2 regions of the Tatumella citrea genome follow, and region 2 is predicted to be linked to the other one. Evidence: predicted binding sites of a transcription regulator. Region 2 holds the regulator's gene; the other holds the start of a gene.
What was found. Region 2 encodes sigma-54, which starts transcription at its own class of promoters, with help from an activator protein. Its sites were predicted from a motif close to GTTGGCACANNTTTCGCTNT; they were not measured.
Positions count from the first base shown of each region.

Region 1: a site for sigma-54 is predicted at 4,337-4,356, ahead of A7K98_RS06055 (amino acid ABC transporter substrate-binding protein). Genes of this name have one in related genera too.

Region 1 covers NZ_CP015579.1:1,262,685-1,271,631, reverse strand. The annotation lists gene A7K98_RS06075 (PhoH family protein) at 156-1,208, shown strand; gene ybeY (rRNA maturation RNase YbeY) at 1,205-1,684, shown strand; gene corC (CNNM family magnesium/cobalt transport protein CorC) at 1,771-2,652, shown strand; gene lnt (apolipoprotein N-acyltransferase) at 2,659-4,191, shown strand; gene A7K98_RS06055 (amino acid ABC transporter substrate-binding protein) at 4,617-5,525, shown strand; gene A7K98_RS06050 (amino acid ABC transporter permease) at 5,677-6,417, shown strand; gene gltK (glutamate/aspartate ABC transporter permease GltK) at 6,417-7,094, shown strand; gene A7K98_RS06040 (amino acid ABC transporter ATP-binding protein) at 7,094-7,819, shown strand; gene leuS (leucine--tRNA ligase) at 8,080-8,947, shown strand, end outside.
Region 2 covers NZ_CP015579.1:191,637-200,583, reverse strand. The annotation lists gene kdsD (arabinose-5-phosphate isomerase KdsD) at 1-550, shown strand, start outside; gene kdsC (3-deoxy-manno-octulosonate-8-phosphatase KdsC) at 564-1,127, shown strand; gene lptC (LPS export ABC transporter periplasmic protein LptC) at 1,124-1,696, shown strand; gene lptA (lipopolysaccharide ABC transporter substrate-binding protein LptA) at 1,671-2,225, shown strand; gene lptB (LPS export ABC transporter ATP-binding protein) at 2,231-2,956, shown strand; gene rpoN (RNA polymerase factor sigma-54) at 3,008-4,441, shown strand; gene hpf (ribosome hibernation promoting factor) at 4,462-4,749, shown strand; gene ptsN (PTS IIA-like nitrogen regulatory protein PtsN) at 4,910-5,404, shown strand; gene rapZ (RNase adapter RapZ) at 5,444-6,298, shown strand; gene npr (PTS phosphocarrier protein NPr) at 6,295-6,567, shown strand; gene mtgA (monofunctional biosynthetic peptidoglycan transglycosylase) at 6,589-7,311, opposite strand; gene arcB (aerobic respiration two-component sensor histidine kinase ArcB) at 8,201-8,947, opposite strand, start outside.

The DNA of each region.
Region 1 (8,947 bases), 1.1 Mb from region 2:
TTGCCTGCCCGGGGCTGGAATTTCCCGATACAGCCCCGATATCTTGTTATACCATTGCATCTCTCGTAAACAGCATAAATACTCTGTTATGTCTCCTTTCTCTGAAGGAACATTCGTTGCTGATTAACCGGCCCTGAGCGACCCATAGGATTACTTTGAATATCGAAACCCGCGAAATTGCCCTCGAACCCGCAGACAACCAACGTCTGCTCAGTCTGACCGGCCCTTTTGACGATAATCTGAAACATCTGGAGCGTCGACTGGGGATAGAAATTAACCGTCGTGATAACCGTTTTACACTGTCCGGAAAACCTCTGTGTGTCGATGCTGCAGAACATATTCTGAAGACACTGTATGTGGATACCGCTCCGGTACGTGGCCAGAATAAGGATATCGACCCGGAAGATATCCATCTGGCTATCAAAGAGAGTCGCGTTCTGGAACAGACTGCTGAAAGCGTGCCGGACTATGGTAAAGCGGTCAATATTCAGACCCGACGCGGAGTTATTAAACCGCGTACCCCAAATCAGGCAAGTTATATTGCCAATATTCTGGATCATGATATTACCTTTGGTATTGGTCCGGCCGGTACCGGTAAAACTTACCTGGCGGTGGCCGCAGCCGTAGATGCCCTGGAACGTCAGGAGATTCGCCGCATTCTGCTGACCCGTCCGGCAGTGGAAGCCGGGGAGAAACTGGGCTTTTTACCAGGTGACCTTAGTCAAAAAGTAGACCCTTATCTGCGCCCGCTTTACGATGCATTGTTCGAAATGCTCGGTTTTGAACGGGTTGAAAAACTGATTGAGCGTAATGTTATCGAGGTTGCTCCACTGGCTTATATGCGCGGACGAACTCTTAACGACGCCTTTATCATCCTGGATGAAAGTCAGAACACCACCATCGAGCAGATGAAAATGTTTCTGACCCGTATTGGCTTTAACTCTAAAGCGGTAATCACCGGGGATGTAACACAAATCGACTTACCAAGAAACGCCCGTTCCGGACTGAAACATGCGATTGAAGTGCTGTCCGGGGTTGAAGAACTCAGTTTTAATTTTTTCCACAGCGAAGATGTGGTCCGCCATCCTGTTGTTGCACGGATTGTGGTGGCCTATGAAGCCTGGGAAGAAGCAGACCAGAAACGCCGTGAGCGTCTGGCTGAAGAGCGCAAACGTGATGCGCTGTCCCCCCCTCAGGAGAATGTATGAGCAGTACCGTAACACTGGATTTGCAGAATGCCTGTGAAAATCCGCAGGGATTACCCGATGAAGCCTCATTTATGCGCTGGCTGACCGCCGCTGTTTCTCTGTTTCAGCCGGAGAGTGAAGTCACTATCCGGCTGGTGGATGAAGCCGAGAGCCATGAACTGAACCGGACCTATCGGGGGATGGATAAACCGACTAATGTATTGTCGTTCCCGTTTGAGGCACCACCTGGTATTGAAGATCTGCCATTGCTTGGCGACCTGATTATCTGCCGGCAGGTTGTGGAACGTGAAGCCGCTGAACAACAGAAGTTACCGGAGGCCCACTGGGCACATATGGTCGTGCATGGAACCCTGCATCTGTTAGGCTATGACCACATCGAAGATGAAGAAGCCGAAGAGATGGAAGGGATCGAAACTGAGATAATGCTTGCTATGGGCTATCCTGACCCGTACATTTCCGAGAAAGACATCGATTGATGACCGGTGAATCCCGGACCCCTGCTGTCAGTGTCGTTTCCTGACAGCGTATAATTCAAATACAGTGAGTACTAAATAAATACGCCATGAGCGATGACCATTCACAAAACAGCGACACCCCCGGTAGTAAAAAGGGATTCTTCTCATTACTGATTAATCAACTGTTCCACGGCGAACCACAGAACCGTGATGAATTACTGGAACTCATCCGTGATTCTGAACAGAAAGAACTGATTGACCAGGATACCCGCGATATGATGGAAGGCGTGATGGAAATCGCCGAACAGCGGGTACGAGATATTATGATCCCCCGCTCCCAGATGATCACCCTGAAAAAAGATCAGACACTCGAAGAGTGCCTGGATGTGATTATTGAGTCCGCACACTCCCGGTTTCCTGTGATCAGTGAAGATAAAGATCATGTGGAAGGTATACTGATGGCCAAAGATTTACTGCCGTTTATGCGCAGTAGCTCTGCTCCGTTCAGTATCGCTGATGTCCTGCGCCCTGTGGTGGTGGTGCCGGAGAGCAAACGTGTTGATCGTATGCTTAAAGAGTTTCGGTCACAGCGCTACCATATGGCGATTGTCATCGACGAATTTGGTGGTGTATCAGGACTGGTGACTATCGAAGATATTCTTGAGCTGATCGTCGGCGAAATTGAAGATGAGTACGACGAAGAGAACGACAGCGATATCCGCCAGCTCAGCCGCCATACCTATTCCTTACGTGCACTGACCCCGATAGAAGACTTCAACGAGCTGTTTGGTACCAGCTTCAGTGATGAAGAAGTCGATACCATCGGTGGTCTGGTGATGCAAAGCTTTGGCCACCTGCCGGCCAGAGGGGAAAGTATCACCCTTGATGGTTATCAGTTTAAAGTTGCCATGGCTGACCGACGCCGGATCCTCCAGGTCCATGTTAAAATTCCTGACGATGCCACTACACCTCAACCTGAAGACGAATAACAGCCTATGACGGCACTGAATCAGTTACTCCGGCAACAGAAAATACGCCTGTTGCTGGCTTTACTTACGGGTGCCGTTGGCACCCTGGCGTTTTCTCCTTATGATTTCTGGCCTGCCGCCCTGTTATCCCTGACGGGATTACAGGCGTTAACTCTGAAACGCACTACCCCTCAGGCGTTGGCTATTGGCTTTGTCTGGGGAATGGGCCTGTTTGGTTCAGGCGTTAACTGGGTATACGTCAGTATCGCGACCTTTGGTGGTATGCCGGGCCCGGTCAATGTATTCCTGGTGGTGTTACTAGCCGCCTGGTTATCACTGTTTCCGATGTTTTTCAGCGCCCTGTTAAACCGCTTTTGGCCAGCAGCAACTCTGACCCGACTGATTCTTGCTGCCCCTGCATTGTGGCAGACTACTGAATTTTTACGTGGCTGGATACTGACCGGATTTCCCTGGCTACAATTTGGTTACAGCCAGATCAATGGCCCACTGAAAGGCCTGGCCCCTATTGCCGGAGTAGAGAGCATCACGCTGGTATTAATGGTCGTCGCGGGGCTGATTACCTACAGTCTGGTACAGCGGAACCTTCGGGCATTACTGGTAGCCGTGGCCATCATTATTATCGGCTGGCCATTACGATATTTGCACTGGTACCAGCCGCAAAACGACCGCAAAGTTTCAGTTGCTCTGGTGCAGGGAAATATTCCGCAGTCAATGAAATGGGATCCTCAGCAGCTGCAGTCCACATTAAATACCTATCTGCGGCTGACCCGTCCGGTACTGGGTAACGCTAAAATTGTTATCTGGCCAGAGTCTGCCATCACCGATCTGGAAACCAATGAACAGCCTTTCCTGACTCAGTTAGATCAGGTACTGCGAAGTGAAGGCAGCACACTGGCGACCGGTATTGTTGATTCAAGATTGCAGGCAGATAACCGTTACCACGATTACAACAGCGTCGTGGTGTTAGGTAATCCACAGCCCTACAGTTATCAGAGTCAGAACCGTTATCAGAAAAATCACCTGGTACCCTTTGGCGAGTTTGTTCCTATGGCCAGCCTTCTCAGGCCACTGGCACCATTTTTTGACTTACCGATGTCCGGATTTAGCCGGGGCAAATATGTTCAGCCACCGTTAAACCTTGATGGTTATCAGCTGACTACTGCGATCTGTTACGAAATTGTCCTCGGTGAGCATGTCAGGGATAATTTCCGTCCCGATACCGATTTTCTGCTGACAGTGTCAAATGATGCATGGTTCGGTCACTCCATCGGTCCGTGGCAGCATCTGCAAATGGCAAGAATGCGTGCTCTGGAGCTTGGCAGGCCCCTGTTAAGAGATACCAATAACGGAGTCACTGCTATTGTCGATGCTCAGGGTGATATTACGCAGGAAATCCCTCAATTCCATGAAGGTGTATTGCAGGCTGAAGTAACCCCGACACGAGGAATCACTCCTTATGCCCGTAGTGGCAATCTGACCGTGTGGCTGCTATCGGCATTTGCCGTTGCTGGTGCACTGGTATTGCGTCGCCGTCGTTAAACTGTCTGCCGGAGCCTGACTCCGGCAGCTCTCCCCCCGGTTATGCCTTTCCGTTTCTGTTCTGAAATATCTGCCCTGAATTTTCAGCCCCCACGCCCATACCCGGTATGCCGCCATAAATTAATTGTTTTTATCCTTACCTATGGATGGCATACATATTGCTTAATTATTAGTGATGCTTAGAAACATACTGAAACAGCAGCCGGAAGCCTGAATCGCACCAATAAAGTGCAAATACCGACTCCTGTTGGTTAATTGCGCAAATTATTGTTCAGATTGCGTCCGTCGTCTCAGTTAAGAAACAAGAACGTTTCATTTCATTAACAATGAACTAAGGTAAAACTGTAACCAGTTACAGCAAACTCACCCAATCATCAATTTCTGCCTCCCGCAGGCTGAAAGCGGGAGACTAAAGGAGCACTGATATGAAATTACGGAAACTGGCCCTTGGCCTTGCGATCACTGGTGTTCTGTCTGGTGTGGTCTATGCCGAAGATGCCCCTTCAGCTCAGCCCTCCACGCTCGATAAAATTGCTAAAAACGGTGTCGTGGTAGTAGGCCATCGCGAGTCATCTGTGCCTTTCTCTTACTATGACAATCAGCAAAAAGTGGTGGGATATTCACAGGATTATTCCAACGCGATTGTCGAAGCAATTAAAAAGAAACTGAATAAGCCTGATCTGACGGTAAAAATGTTACCTATCACTTCACAGAACCGTATCCCGCTGCTGCAAAACGGTACCTATGATTTTGAATGTGGATCAACCACCAATAACCTCGAACGACAGAAGCAGGCCGATTTCTCAGACACCATTTTTGTGGTCGGCACACGCCTGCTGGTTAAAAAAGGCAGCCCGATTAAAGATTTCCCGGATCTGAAAGGCAAAACCGTGGTTGTGACTTCCGGAACCACTTCAGAAATTCTGCTGAATAAACTCAATGACGATAAAAAAATGGGTATGAGAATCATCAGCGCCAAAGATCATGGTGATTCTTTCCGTACTCTGGAAACCGGCCGGGCCGTCGCTTTTATGATGGATGACGCGTTACTTGCCGGTGAACGAGCCAAAGCTAAAAACCCTGCAGACTGGGTCATTGTGGGTACCCCACAATCTCATGAAGCCTACGGTTGTATGTTACGCAAAAATGATCCGGACTTTAAACAGCTGATGGACAGCACCATTGCTCAGGCGCAGACCTCCGGGGAAGCTGCCAAATGGTATGAGCGCTGGTTCAAACAGCCTATTCCGCCAAAAAATATGATCATGAACTTCGATATGTCAGAGGATATGAAAGCGTTATTCAAATCACCTAATGACAAAGCACTTAACTAACCACAACCCTAACAGCAAGACAGTGCCTCAGGCATAACGGAGGCTTCTGACGCTACCGCATACGCAGCATTCTGGCGGGTGGTAGCGTCATTGCGGCTGAGTTCGTCAGCCTTCAGGGTAGCCTTGCTATCCTTTTTACCGGGAGTTGATTATGGGCACAAACTGGAACTGGGGGATATTTTTTGAACAGGCCCCGTTCGGCAATACCACTTATCTGGGTTGGTTATGGTCCGGTTTCCAGGTCACGATTGCAGTCTCGTTGTGCGCATGGGTGGTCGCTTTTCTGGTCGGTTCGCTGTTTGGAATTTTGCGTACCTTACCGAATCGCTTTTTGTCAGCCATCGGTGCCTGCTATGTCGAGCTGTTTCGTAATATTCCACTGATTGTACAGTTTTTCTTCTGGTATCTGGTCGCCCCGGAACTGGTAGGGGAAAACCTCGGGATGTGGTTTAAATCTGAACTTGATCCAAATATTCAGTTCTTCGTCTGTTCCGTTATTTGCCTGGGATTATTCACCGCTGCTCGTGTGTGTGAACAAGTGAGAACGGCTATCCAGTCACTGCCCCGTGGTCAGAAAAATGCCAGTATGGCACTCGGTATGACACTGCCACAGTGCTACCGTTATGTGTTATTGCCTAATGCTTACCGGATCATCGTTCCGCCGATGACGTCAGAAATGCTCAATCTGGTGAAAAACTCAGCCATCGCCTCGACAATTGGCCTGGTCGATATGGCGGCCCAGGCAGGTAAATTGCTTGACTACTCTGCCCATGCCTACGAGTCATTCACTGCCATTACTGTGGCTTATATCATTATCAATGCTGCCATCATGCTGGTCATGAGTCTGCTGGAACGCAAACTGCGCTTACCTGGCCATATAGGGAGTAAATAATGTATTCATTTGACTGGAGCTCAATTCCGCCAAGCCTGCCATTCCTCGCCGACGGGATGATCGTTACTCTTAAAATCACAGTCTGCGCCATCGTCGTCGGCATTCTGTGGGGCACATTACTGGCAGTCATGCGTTTATCCGGCGTGGGGATCATCAGTTGGTTCGCCCGTCTGTATGTCAACCTGTTCAGGGCCGTACCGCTGGTCATGGTTTTGTTATGGTTTTATCTGATCGTTCCGGGTTTTCTGCAATCGGTATTAGGCCTGTCGCCAAAAACCGATATCCGGCTGATTTCTGCGATGGTGGCTTTTTCGCTGTTTGAGGCCGCCTACTATTCAGAGATTATCCGTGCAGGAATCCAGAGTATTGGTAAAGGCCAGTCTGGTGCAGCGCTGGCTTTGGGGATGACTCAGGGGCAGGCTATGCGGCTGGTGATTCTGCCACAGGCTTTCCGTGCCATGGTGCCATTACTCCTTACTCAGGGAATTGTGCTGTTTCAGGATACATCCCTGGTTTACGTCCTCAGCCTGGCTGACTTCTTCCGTACCGCCTCTACCATAGGCGACAGGGATGGTACCCAGGTAGAAATGATACTGTTTGCCGGCCTGGTCTATTTTGTTATCAGTCTGTGCATTTCACTGCTGGTCAGTTATATGAAAAAGAGAAGGACCGTCTGATGATAAACCTGAAAAATGTTTCTAAATGGTATGGCCACTTTCAGGTGCTGACAGACTGCACCACGGAAGTTAAAAAAGGTGAGGTTGTGGTGGTATGCGGCCCGTCGGGCTCAGGAAAATCAACACTGATCAAAACAGTGAATGGTCTGGAGCCGGTTCAGCAGGGAAGTATTCTGGTCAACGGTACCGAAGTTAATGACCGGAAAACTAACCTGGCAAAACTGCGTAGTAAGGTGGGGATGGTTTTCCAGCATTTTGAGTTATTCCCGCATCTGAGTATTGTCGATAATCTGACGCTGGCTCAGGTAAAAGTTCTGGGCAGAAATAAAGCAGAGGCCCGGGACAAGGGGCTGAAATTACTGGCCAGGGTTGGACTGGCAGCACATGCAGAGAAGTTTCCGGGGCAACTGTCTGGTGGTCAACAACAGAGGGTAGCAATAGCCAGAGCTCTCTGCATGGACCCTATCGCCATGTTGTTTGATGAGCCAACCTCGGCACTGGACCCGGAAATGATTAATGAAGTGCTGGATGTCATGGTAGAACTGGCAAATGAAGGCATGACAATGATGGTGGTTACCCACGAAATGGGCTTTGCCCGTAAGGTAGCAAACCGGGTCATCTTTATGGATGAAGGAAAAATTGTCGAGGATTCTGATAAGGATGCATTTTTTAATCATCCTGCTTCAGAACGTGCCAAAGATTTCCTGGCAAAAATTATTCATTAATCTTCACTTTTGGCATTTCACTGCGACGGCAGTGAAATGCCGCTATTTCCGGTATCGACCTCCTGTTTTCGGCGGTTGCCCCGCACCTCTGTCCCGAAATATTCTGCTTTCACTTGCTTGCCTTCACCGGTTTACCGGATAAATCACCTTCCGGAGTGATGCGGGTGTTGTTGCGCACCGGGCTTATGGGTATGCTATGCGGATCATATGAAAATCACTGCAGTTAGCTTCGCGCAATTCAACAAGGACCACAGGCTGCCATGCAAGAGCAATACCGCCCGGAAGAGATAGAATCTAAAGTCCAGAAACACTGGCACGATCAGGAAACCTTTAAAGTCACTGAACAGGAAGGGAAAGAGAAGTACTACTGCCTGTCAATGCTACCCTATCCTTCTGGTCGTCTACATATGGGACATGTGCGTAACTACACCATTGGTGATGTTATTGCCCGTTATCAGCGACTGCTTGGGAAAAATGTTCTGCAGCCGATAGGCTGGGATGCTTTTGGTCTACCTGCTGAAGGTGCGGCGGTGAAAAACAATACCGCCCCTGCCCCGTGGACCTACGAAAATATTGCCTACATGAAAAACCAGCTGAAACTGCTGGGTTTCGGTTATGACTGGAGCCGTGAACTGGCCACCTGTCAGCCTGAATATTACCGCTGGGAACAGTGGTTCTTCACGAAGCTGTTCGAGAAAGGCCTGGTTTACAAAAAAACCTCAGCAGTAAACTGGTGCCCGAATGACCAGACTGTACTGGCTAACGAGCAGGTTATCGATGGTTGTTGCTGGCGTTGCGATACTAAAGTTGAACGCAAAGAAATCCCACAATGGTTTATTAAAATTACTGCCTATGCAGAAGAGCTGTTGAACGACCTGGATTCTCTGGAAGGTTGGCCTGAACAGGTTAAAACCATGCAGCGTAACTGGATTGGTCGCTCTGAAGGGGTTGAAATTACCTTTGATGTCGCCGACAGCAGCGAAAAACTGACCGTTTATACAACCCGTCCGGACACCTTTATGGGGGCCACTTATGTTGCAGTAGCCGCCGGGCATCCGCTGGCACAACAAGCCGCAGTGAATAACCCTGCGCTGACAGCATTTATTGATGAGTGCCGGAATACCAAAG
Region 2 (8,947 bases):
GGTTAAAGTTCCTCAGGAAGCCTGTCCACTGGGGCTTGCCCCTACGACCAGCACGACTGCAACGCTGGTGATGGGCGATGCGCTGGCCGTCGCATTGCTGGAAGCCCGTGGTTTTACTGCGGAAGATTTTGCGTTATCTCATCCCGGAGGAGCATTGGGACGGAAATTGCTGTTGCATGTAAGTGATGTAATGCATTCCGGTGATGAGATGCCCTGCGTCTCGCGCCATGCTTCATTGCGTGATGCTCTGCTGGAAATTACCCGCAAAAAACTGGGAATGACAGTCGTTACTGAAGACGATATGACCATCGCAGGTATTTTTACCGATGGTGATTTACGTCGGGTCATCGATATGGATATCAACTTTCAGTCAACCACTATCGATGAGGTGATGACTCCTGGCGGAATACGTGTTTCTCCGAACATTCTGGCTGTCGATGCGCTGAATGTAATGCAGAGTAAAAATATAACCTCACTATTGGTTGCCGATAACAATCGCCTTGTGGGTGTGATACATATGCATGATATGTTGCGTGCCGGTGTTGTCTGATCAGGAAATAAAAATGAACAATAAACTCCCTATTGATACGTGTTACGGGCCTGTCTGCCCCACGGTCATGGCCAGTGCCGAAAAAATAAAATTACTAATTTGCGATGTCGATGGGGTAATGTCTGACGGCCTGATTTATATGGGAAATAATGGTGAGGAGCTGAAAGCTTTCAACGTTCGTGATGGCTACGGAATCCGTTGCCTGTTAACCAACAATGTTGAAGTTGCTATTATCACCGGTCGGAAAGCCAAACTGCTGGAAGATCGTTGTCATACTCTTGGCATAAGCCATCTATACCAGGGACAATCAGATAAGCTTTTGGCCTTTGCAGATCTTCTGGATAAACTGTCACTTCAGGCCGACGAAGTCGCTTACATCGGGGATGATTTGATTGACTGGCCAGTGATGGAAAAAGTGGGCCTCAGCGTGTCAGTGGCTGATGCGCATCCCCTGATAGTACAGCGGGCCGATTATGTCACCCGGATTGACGGTGGCCGCGGCGCGGTACGTGAGATTTGTGATGTTATTTTGATGGCGCAAAATAAATTTGAGGATGCCAAAGGGTTATCGATATGAGTACAAGCAGACGCTGGATTACCCTTCTGCTGGCAGTGATTGCGGTAGTACTGATTGGCTGGAACCTGACAAATCAGGATACTCCACCCGCTTCTGTAGCACAGGATGATCAGAGCCCTACCTATACGACAGCCAGCTCTCACACAGTGGTTTACAATCCTGAAGGCGCGTTAGCCTATCGGCTGGTATCCGATAAGGTATCCTATTTTGATGCCTCACAAATCAGCTGGTTCGATAACCCGGTCATGACTACCTATGACCAGCAAAAGGCACCAGCATGGTCAGTAAAGGCAGATAAAGCCAAATTAACTAAAAACCGGATGCTATATCTTTATGGGCATGTGGAAGTCAATGCGCTGAATCCGGATGCTAAACTTGAACGTATCACCACAGACAATGCACAGGTGAATCTGGTGACCCAGGATGTGACCTCGGATGATCAGGTAACACTCTACGGGCAGGGATTCCGTTCAACCGGAATGAAGTTACGTGGCAATTTACGGGCCAAAACAGCTGAATTAATTGAAAAGGTCAAAACCGATTATGAAATCCAAAGCCAAAATAAATAGCGTCAGGTTGTTGTTGGTCTCCACGCTGCTTGGTTGCAGCCTGCCTGTGCTGGCGGTGACCGGTGATTCTGATAAGCCCGTAAACATCACGTCGCAAAATCAGTCGATGGATATGCAGGGCAATGTAGCTACCTTCACCGGAAATGTCGTCATTACCCAGGGGACCATCAGAATCACTGCAGATAAAGTCGTAGTGACAAGACCCGGAGGCGACAGCCAGAAAACTCTGGTGGACGGCTATGGCAATCCTGCCACTTTCTACCAGATGCAGGATAACGGTAAGCCGGTCAAAGGCCATGCAGCAAAACTGCATTACGATCTGGCAAAAGACCTGGTTGAGCTGACCGGCAACGCATACATTGAGCAGTTGAACAGCAATATCAAAGGTGACCGCATTACCTATCTGGTGAAAGAGCAGAAAATGCAGGCTTATAGTCAGGGTGGCGAACAAAAACGTGTGACCACAACCCTGATGCCTTCTGAGCTTCAGAACAATAATAAACCGGCACACCCTACCAAGAGTCAATAACAGTTATGGCGACGTTAATAGCAGAAAATCTGGCAAAAGCTTACAAAGGCCGCCGGGTCGTTGAAGATGTTAGTCTGGAAGTAAAATCAGGCGAAATTGTCGGATTACTGGGGCCTAACGGGGCCGGTAAAACCACCACGTTTTATATGGTGGTGGGCATTGTGCCAAGGGATGCAGGGAAAATTATTATCGATAATGATGATATCAGCCTGCTGCCACTGCATGCCCGTGCACGATTAGGTATTGGTTATTTACCGCAGGAAGCATCGATCTTCCGTCGTCTCAGTGTTTACGATAATCTGATGGCTGTATTACAGGTTCGTAAAGACCTTAACGCAGAACAGCGTGCTGACCGCGCCAATGAGCTGATGGAAGAGTTCCATATTGAACATTTGCGCGACAGCATGGGCCAGGCACTGTCGGGCGGTGAGCGCCGCAGGGTAGAAATTGCCAGAGCACTGGCAGCCAATCCGAAATTTATTTTGCTGGATGAGCCTTTTGCCGGTGTTGACCCGATATCCGTGATCGACATTAAAAAGATCATTGAGCATCTGCGTGATAGTGGTCTGGGCGTTCTGATTACCGACCATAACGTCCGTGAGACGCTGGCAGTTTGCGAGCGGGCGTACATTGTCAGCCAGGGGAAACTGATTGCCCATGGCACCCCGGAGCATATCCTTGCCGATGAACAAGTGAAACGCGTTTATCTCGGTGAAGAGTTCCGGCTCTGACTCTGTTAATGTGTCCTTAATGAAATTTTCTCAGGAAACTCATTCCTCACTATGAAGCAAAGTTTGCAATTCAGGCTCAGCCAACAACTGGCAATGACCCCCCAGTTGCAGCAGGCGATACGACTGTTGCAACTTTCTACGCATGAATTACAGCAGGAACTGCAGCTGGCACTGGAAAGTAATCCGTTACTGGAACAGACCGAAGTTCTTAACGAAGTGGATTCTGAGGAGTCGGGTGAAACTGCATCTCTGGACACCCGTGAAGCATTAGAGCAGAAAGATATGCCGGAGGAACTTCCTCTGGATGCCACCTGGGATGAAATATATACCGCCGGCACTCCATCCGGTACAGGTACTGATTATCAGGACGATGAACTACCTGTTTATCAGGGAGAAACCACCCAGTCACTGCAGGATTACCTGATGTGGCAGGTTGAACTGACCCCGTTCAGTGATACTGACCGTGCGATTGCCACTTCGATAGTTGATGCTATTGATAATACCGGCTATCTCACTGTTCCCCTGGAAGATATTCTGGAAAGTATCGGTGATGATGAACTGGGTATTGAAGAAGTTGAAGCTGTTCTGAAACGGGTACAGCATTTTGACCCTATTGGTGTGGGTGCCCGCGATTTGAAAGACTGTCTGCTGGTACAGCTTTCTCAGTTCAGCCCGGACACACCGATGCTGGAAGAAGCACGGTTAATTGTCCGGCAACACCTGGATCTGCTGGCTAATCACGATTTCCGTAGCCTGATGCGTGTCACCCGCCTGAAAGATGATGTGCTCAAAGATGCAATGGCTCTGATTCAGTCACTGGACCCTCGTCCCGGACAATCCATCCATACCGGTGAATCTGAATATGTAATCCCGGATGTGTTGGTGCGTAAAACCGGCAACCAGTGGACCGTCGAACTGAATACCGACAGTCTGCCACGACTCCGTATTAATCAGCACTATGCCGCAATGAGTGGCGGAGCGCGCAACGACAGCGACAATCAGTTTATCCGCAGTAATCTACAGGAAGCCCGCTGGCTGATTAAAAGCCTGGAAAGCCGAAATGATACTCTGTTGCGGGTTACCCGCTGTATTGTCGAACAACAGCAGGCCTTTTTTGAACAAGGCGAAGAATACATGCGGCCCATGGTACTGGCCGACATCGCTCAGTCAGTCGATATGCATGAATCCACTATTTCGCGGGTGACAACCCAGAAATATCTGCACAGCCCGCGCGGCATCTTTGAACTAAAATATTTCTTCTCAAGCCATGTCAGCACCGAAGGCGGTGGGGAAGCCTCGTCAACGGCTATCCGGGCACTGGTCAAAAAATTAATCTCATCGGAAAATCCGGGCAAACCCTTGAGTGACAGTAAACTCACCTCTATGTTATCTGAACAGGGGATTATGGTTGCAAGACGTACTGTTGCCAAATATCGCGAGTCTTTATCTATCCCGCCATCAAACCAGCGTAAACAGCTGCTTTGACATCATGAGAAGGAAAGCCTATGCAACTGAACATTACCGGACAACAAATTGAAATTACCGAAGGACTGCGCCAGTTTATTCACACGAAGTTTGCCAGACTGGAGCATTACTTTGAGCATATCAATCAGGTATATATTGTCCTGAAAGTTGAAAAAGTTCAGCAAATTGCAGATGCAACCTTACATGTGAACGGAGGTGAGCTCCATGCAACAGCAACAACCGATGATATGTATTCCGCTATTGACGGACTGACTGACAAACTGGCGCGACAGTTAACCCGTCACAAAGAAAAACTGAAACAGCATTAGTTTCAAACTGGTTTATCCCATTAAACAAACAGCAGGCATTGCCTATCCGTGGCTGCTTTTACCCGCAGATATTGCTGTTGAGCAATTCAAAGAGTAATACTGCAGGGTAAGTGACCGCCATCTTCGGAAAACAGGCAGATGAATCTGCAAGCGAAAGAATATGAATAGTGATCTGACACTTGAACTTAGCCATGTGCTTACTCTGGAATGTACCCGTAACAACGTACATTGTCAGAGTAAAAAGCGGGCGCTGGAGATAATAAGTGAACTGGCAGCGACTCAGCTGAATCTGCCACACCAAACTATTTTTGAGACTATCCTGAACCGTGAGCGGATGGGAAGCACAGGAATAGGCAACGGGATTGCAATCCCTCACGGTAAACTGGAAGAAGATACGCTCAGAACCATCGGAGTGCTGATCCATCTTGAGCACCCGATCCCGTTCGATGCGGTCGATAACCAGCCGGTAGATCTTTTGTTTGCGCTGTTGGTCCCGGCAGATCAGTGCAAAACGCACTTACATACCTTATCTCAGGTAGCAAAACGCCTGGCTGATAAAACCGTGTGCCGTCGTTTACGGGCTGCACAAAGTGATCAGGAACTCTACAGTATTATCATGGAAGAGCAGCAAAGCAGCGACGAAAAACAACAATAAATCAGCCTATAGAGCAGGAATTATTACGGGAGAAGGATCATGGTACTGATGATCGTGAGCGGTCGGTCAGGGTCGGGAAAATCTGTCGCACTACGAGCACTGGAGGATATGGGCTTTTATTGTGTCGATAACTTACCGGTCGATCTGTTACCGGAACTGGCTAACTCACTGGAAAAACGTAATATTTCTGCTGCAGTCAGTATCGATGTACGTAATATGCCTGAATCACCGGAGATTTTTGAGGATGCCTTTAACCGGCTATCAGCTCAGTTCTCCCCTCAGTTATTATTTCTTGATGCCGACAGAAATACACTGATCCGTCGTTACAGTGATACACGCCGCCTGCACCCTCTCTCGAGTAAAAATCTGTCACTGGAGAGCGCTATTGATGAAGAAAGCGACCTGCTTGAACCTCTGCGGTCCAGAGCTGATTTAATCATCGATACGTCTGAGATGTCGGTTCATGAGCTGGCTGAAATGCTAAGGACCCGTCTGCTTGGCAAGCGGGAACGGGAACTCACCATGGTATTTGAATCCTTTGGATTTAAATACGGAATCCCTATCGATGCAGATTATGTGTTTGATGTCCGTTTCCTGCCCAATCCTCACTGGGACCCAAAACTACGTCCGCTGACCGGCCTTGACCGGCCGGTAGCTGCGTTTCTTGATCGCCATACTGAAGTTCATAATTTTATTTATCAGACCCGCAGCTATCTTGAGCTATGGTTACCTATGCTGGAAACAAACAATCGCAGCTATCTGACCGTTGCGATTGGCTGTACCGGCGGTAAACATCGCTCAGTATATATAGCTGAACAGCTGGCGGACTACTTCCGCTCACGGGGAAAAAACGTTCAGTCACGACATCGCACACTGGAAAAGAAAAAATCATGACGATCAAACAATTAGTCAAAATCAGGAATAAGCTGGGAATGCATGCCCGCCCGGCAATGAAATTGTTCGAACTGGTACAAAGCTACGATGCAGAAGTCACTCTGCGCAATGAAGCCGGTACCGAAGCTGACGCCAGTAGTGTTATTGCACTGCTGATGCTGGACTCAGCCCAGGGCGGACAGATTGAAGTTGAAGCTACCGGCCCGCAGGAAAACGAAGCACTCCAGGCGGTCATAGAATTATTCAACGCAGGTTTTGATGAGGACTAAATCCCCGCGGCTTCCCGGCTGTTAATACAGGTGATACCTTTTCAGGAACTCCTGTCCTCCCAGTTGCCCCATCTGTTGTGAAATCCATTGCTGCCGTTCGCGGGTATAAGCCGAAGGCGAAGCGGCATGATAGATTATCGGGTTAGGAAGCACCGCAGCAAGTAGCGCGGCTTGCTCCCGGCTCAACTGGCTGGCTGGCTTATGAAAATAAGCTTTCGAAGCAGCCTGTACTCCGAATATTCCCGGACCAAATTCGGCAATGTTCAGATACACCGTCAGAATTCTTTTTTTACTCCAGACCGTTTCCAGACCAACGGTCAGTACTGCTTCCATTCCCTTGCGGATCCAGCTACGTCCGTCCCAGAGAAACAGATTTTTTGCAGTCTGCTGGGACAACGTTGAAGCCCCTCGCATCTCACCATGCTGACGGCTGTCCAGAACAGACTGCATTGCATCAAAATCAAAACCCCAGTGCTGAGGGAATTTCTGGTCTTCTCCGGCAATAACCGCCAGTGGCATCCAGGGTGAAATATCAGACATACTCACCCACTCAGAATGCGCGCGATATTGAGTATCTCCAGACAGAAGTGCACCTATCTGACGTTCAGCCATTACTGCAGAAAAGGGGACCGGGACGACTGAAAACAACAGTATCAGCCCGACAGCAATTCCTGCCAGTAACAAAAACAGACGGAGTACGCGACGCTTTAACCATGATACTGCCCTGTTATGATTTTTTTTCATTCATCCATCCCTGCGAAATTTTTTCACTTAACATATCATTACCGGAGAGTAGCGTTGGCACAGATTTTTTCATAAATATTTATTAGTCAGCGACGGCTTCCCGGTCAAGTCCTCAACTGTATCATCCCGAAAAGCACCCCCTTGTCACTGGCTAGCCTCAGTAACATCAACTACTTCAGGGCATGTAAGGAATCGGTTCCAGTAAAATGACCAAATTCAAAATACATTAATATATATTAAGTATTGTTTTCTCTGTCCAATTATAACCCTCCAAAAAATTTAACATTAAGTTAAACAAATGATATCGTTTAAATAAACAACTGTTAATATAAACACTTTCTCTGTCAGAGAATCCCGAAATTCTCTATCCCTAAGCGATGACTTTTTTAAGCTACAGAAGGCCGCCCGGGCGGCGTCAGAAACTTGTTAACATCAGTCAATTATTTGTGAGCTTTCAGAGAGCAGTTTTCTTAGCTGTTGTTTTTTTATATAAATCACAGTTCAGAACAACCCCGGGAAGACGAAATGGTAAAAACACTGATAACTGTAAGGTTTTAATCATGTTTTTTATCCCCGGACGAGCTTACCTGCCCGGGGATGAGAGGATGGCATAAACTGATGGTGGTTTTCTGAACATCAACGCAGGAGAGATCCTTGTTAAGATTTTCCCAGCCGGAAACATTTCAACTTCACAAATCTTAATGAATTGTGGCAAAGTGATCGCAATTTTTGTTAAGGTAGTAGCCATAGCTAACCAATACCTTCCGCCGCCCGGGTCCGCCCGGTTAACGATAATTTTTTTCGCTGGCAGAATCACAGTTTCCCTGGTGTTGGCGCAATATTCGCGCACCCCGGTTTATCCGGGGTCATTTTTTACTGCAGTATAAAATTAGTGCTTCCCTTCCCTGGATTTCACCCATTGTCTTAGAATCGCAACTTCGTGACGCCACTCATGACGCAGTTCATCAATCCATTCCTGCACATTATCCCACCATGCCGGAAGTTCTGGCGTCTGAATCTGTTTCGCTACCTGTTGCAGATGTTTTAAACCCACCGAACCTGCCGCACCCTTGATTTTATGCCCTTCTTCAGCAATGCCTTTCTGGTCTCTGGCCATCATGTTGGAATCTAAAACATCCAGATATCCCGGCATCATTTTTTCAAACATCTCAAGGCTTTGGTAAATCAGTTGAGCACCTACCAGTTCCATATACTGTTCCAGCATCGCAATATCCAGGTGCCCTTCGTCTGCGGCTAATGCAACGCTTTCCTCTTGCTCTTCTATAGCCTGATGCTGATTCCAGAACCTGGCAATGACCGCGGTTAGCGCAGGAACAGACAGCGGCTTACTCAGGACGTCATCCATACCTGCTTCAAGATACTCTTTTTTGTCCTTCAGTACGTTCGCGGTAAGAGCAACCAGTGGGGGTAGTTGTTGGCCGGCAAAACGCTGATGTAACTCACGAGCCACATCCAGCCCGGTCATATCCGGTAGTTGAATATCCAGCAGCACCATATCGAACTCCAGCGGATCAAACATCTCCAGGGCCTCAGCCCCGGTCATTGCTACTTCCGTACTGCAGCCGAGTTTTTCCAGCACCGAACGGGCGACCACCACATTCAGTTCAATATCTTC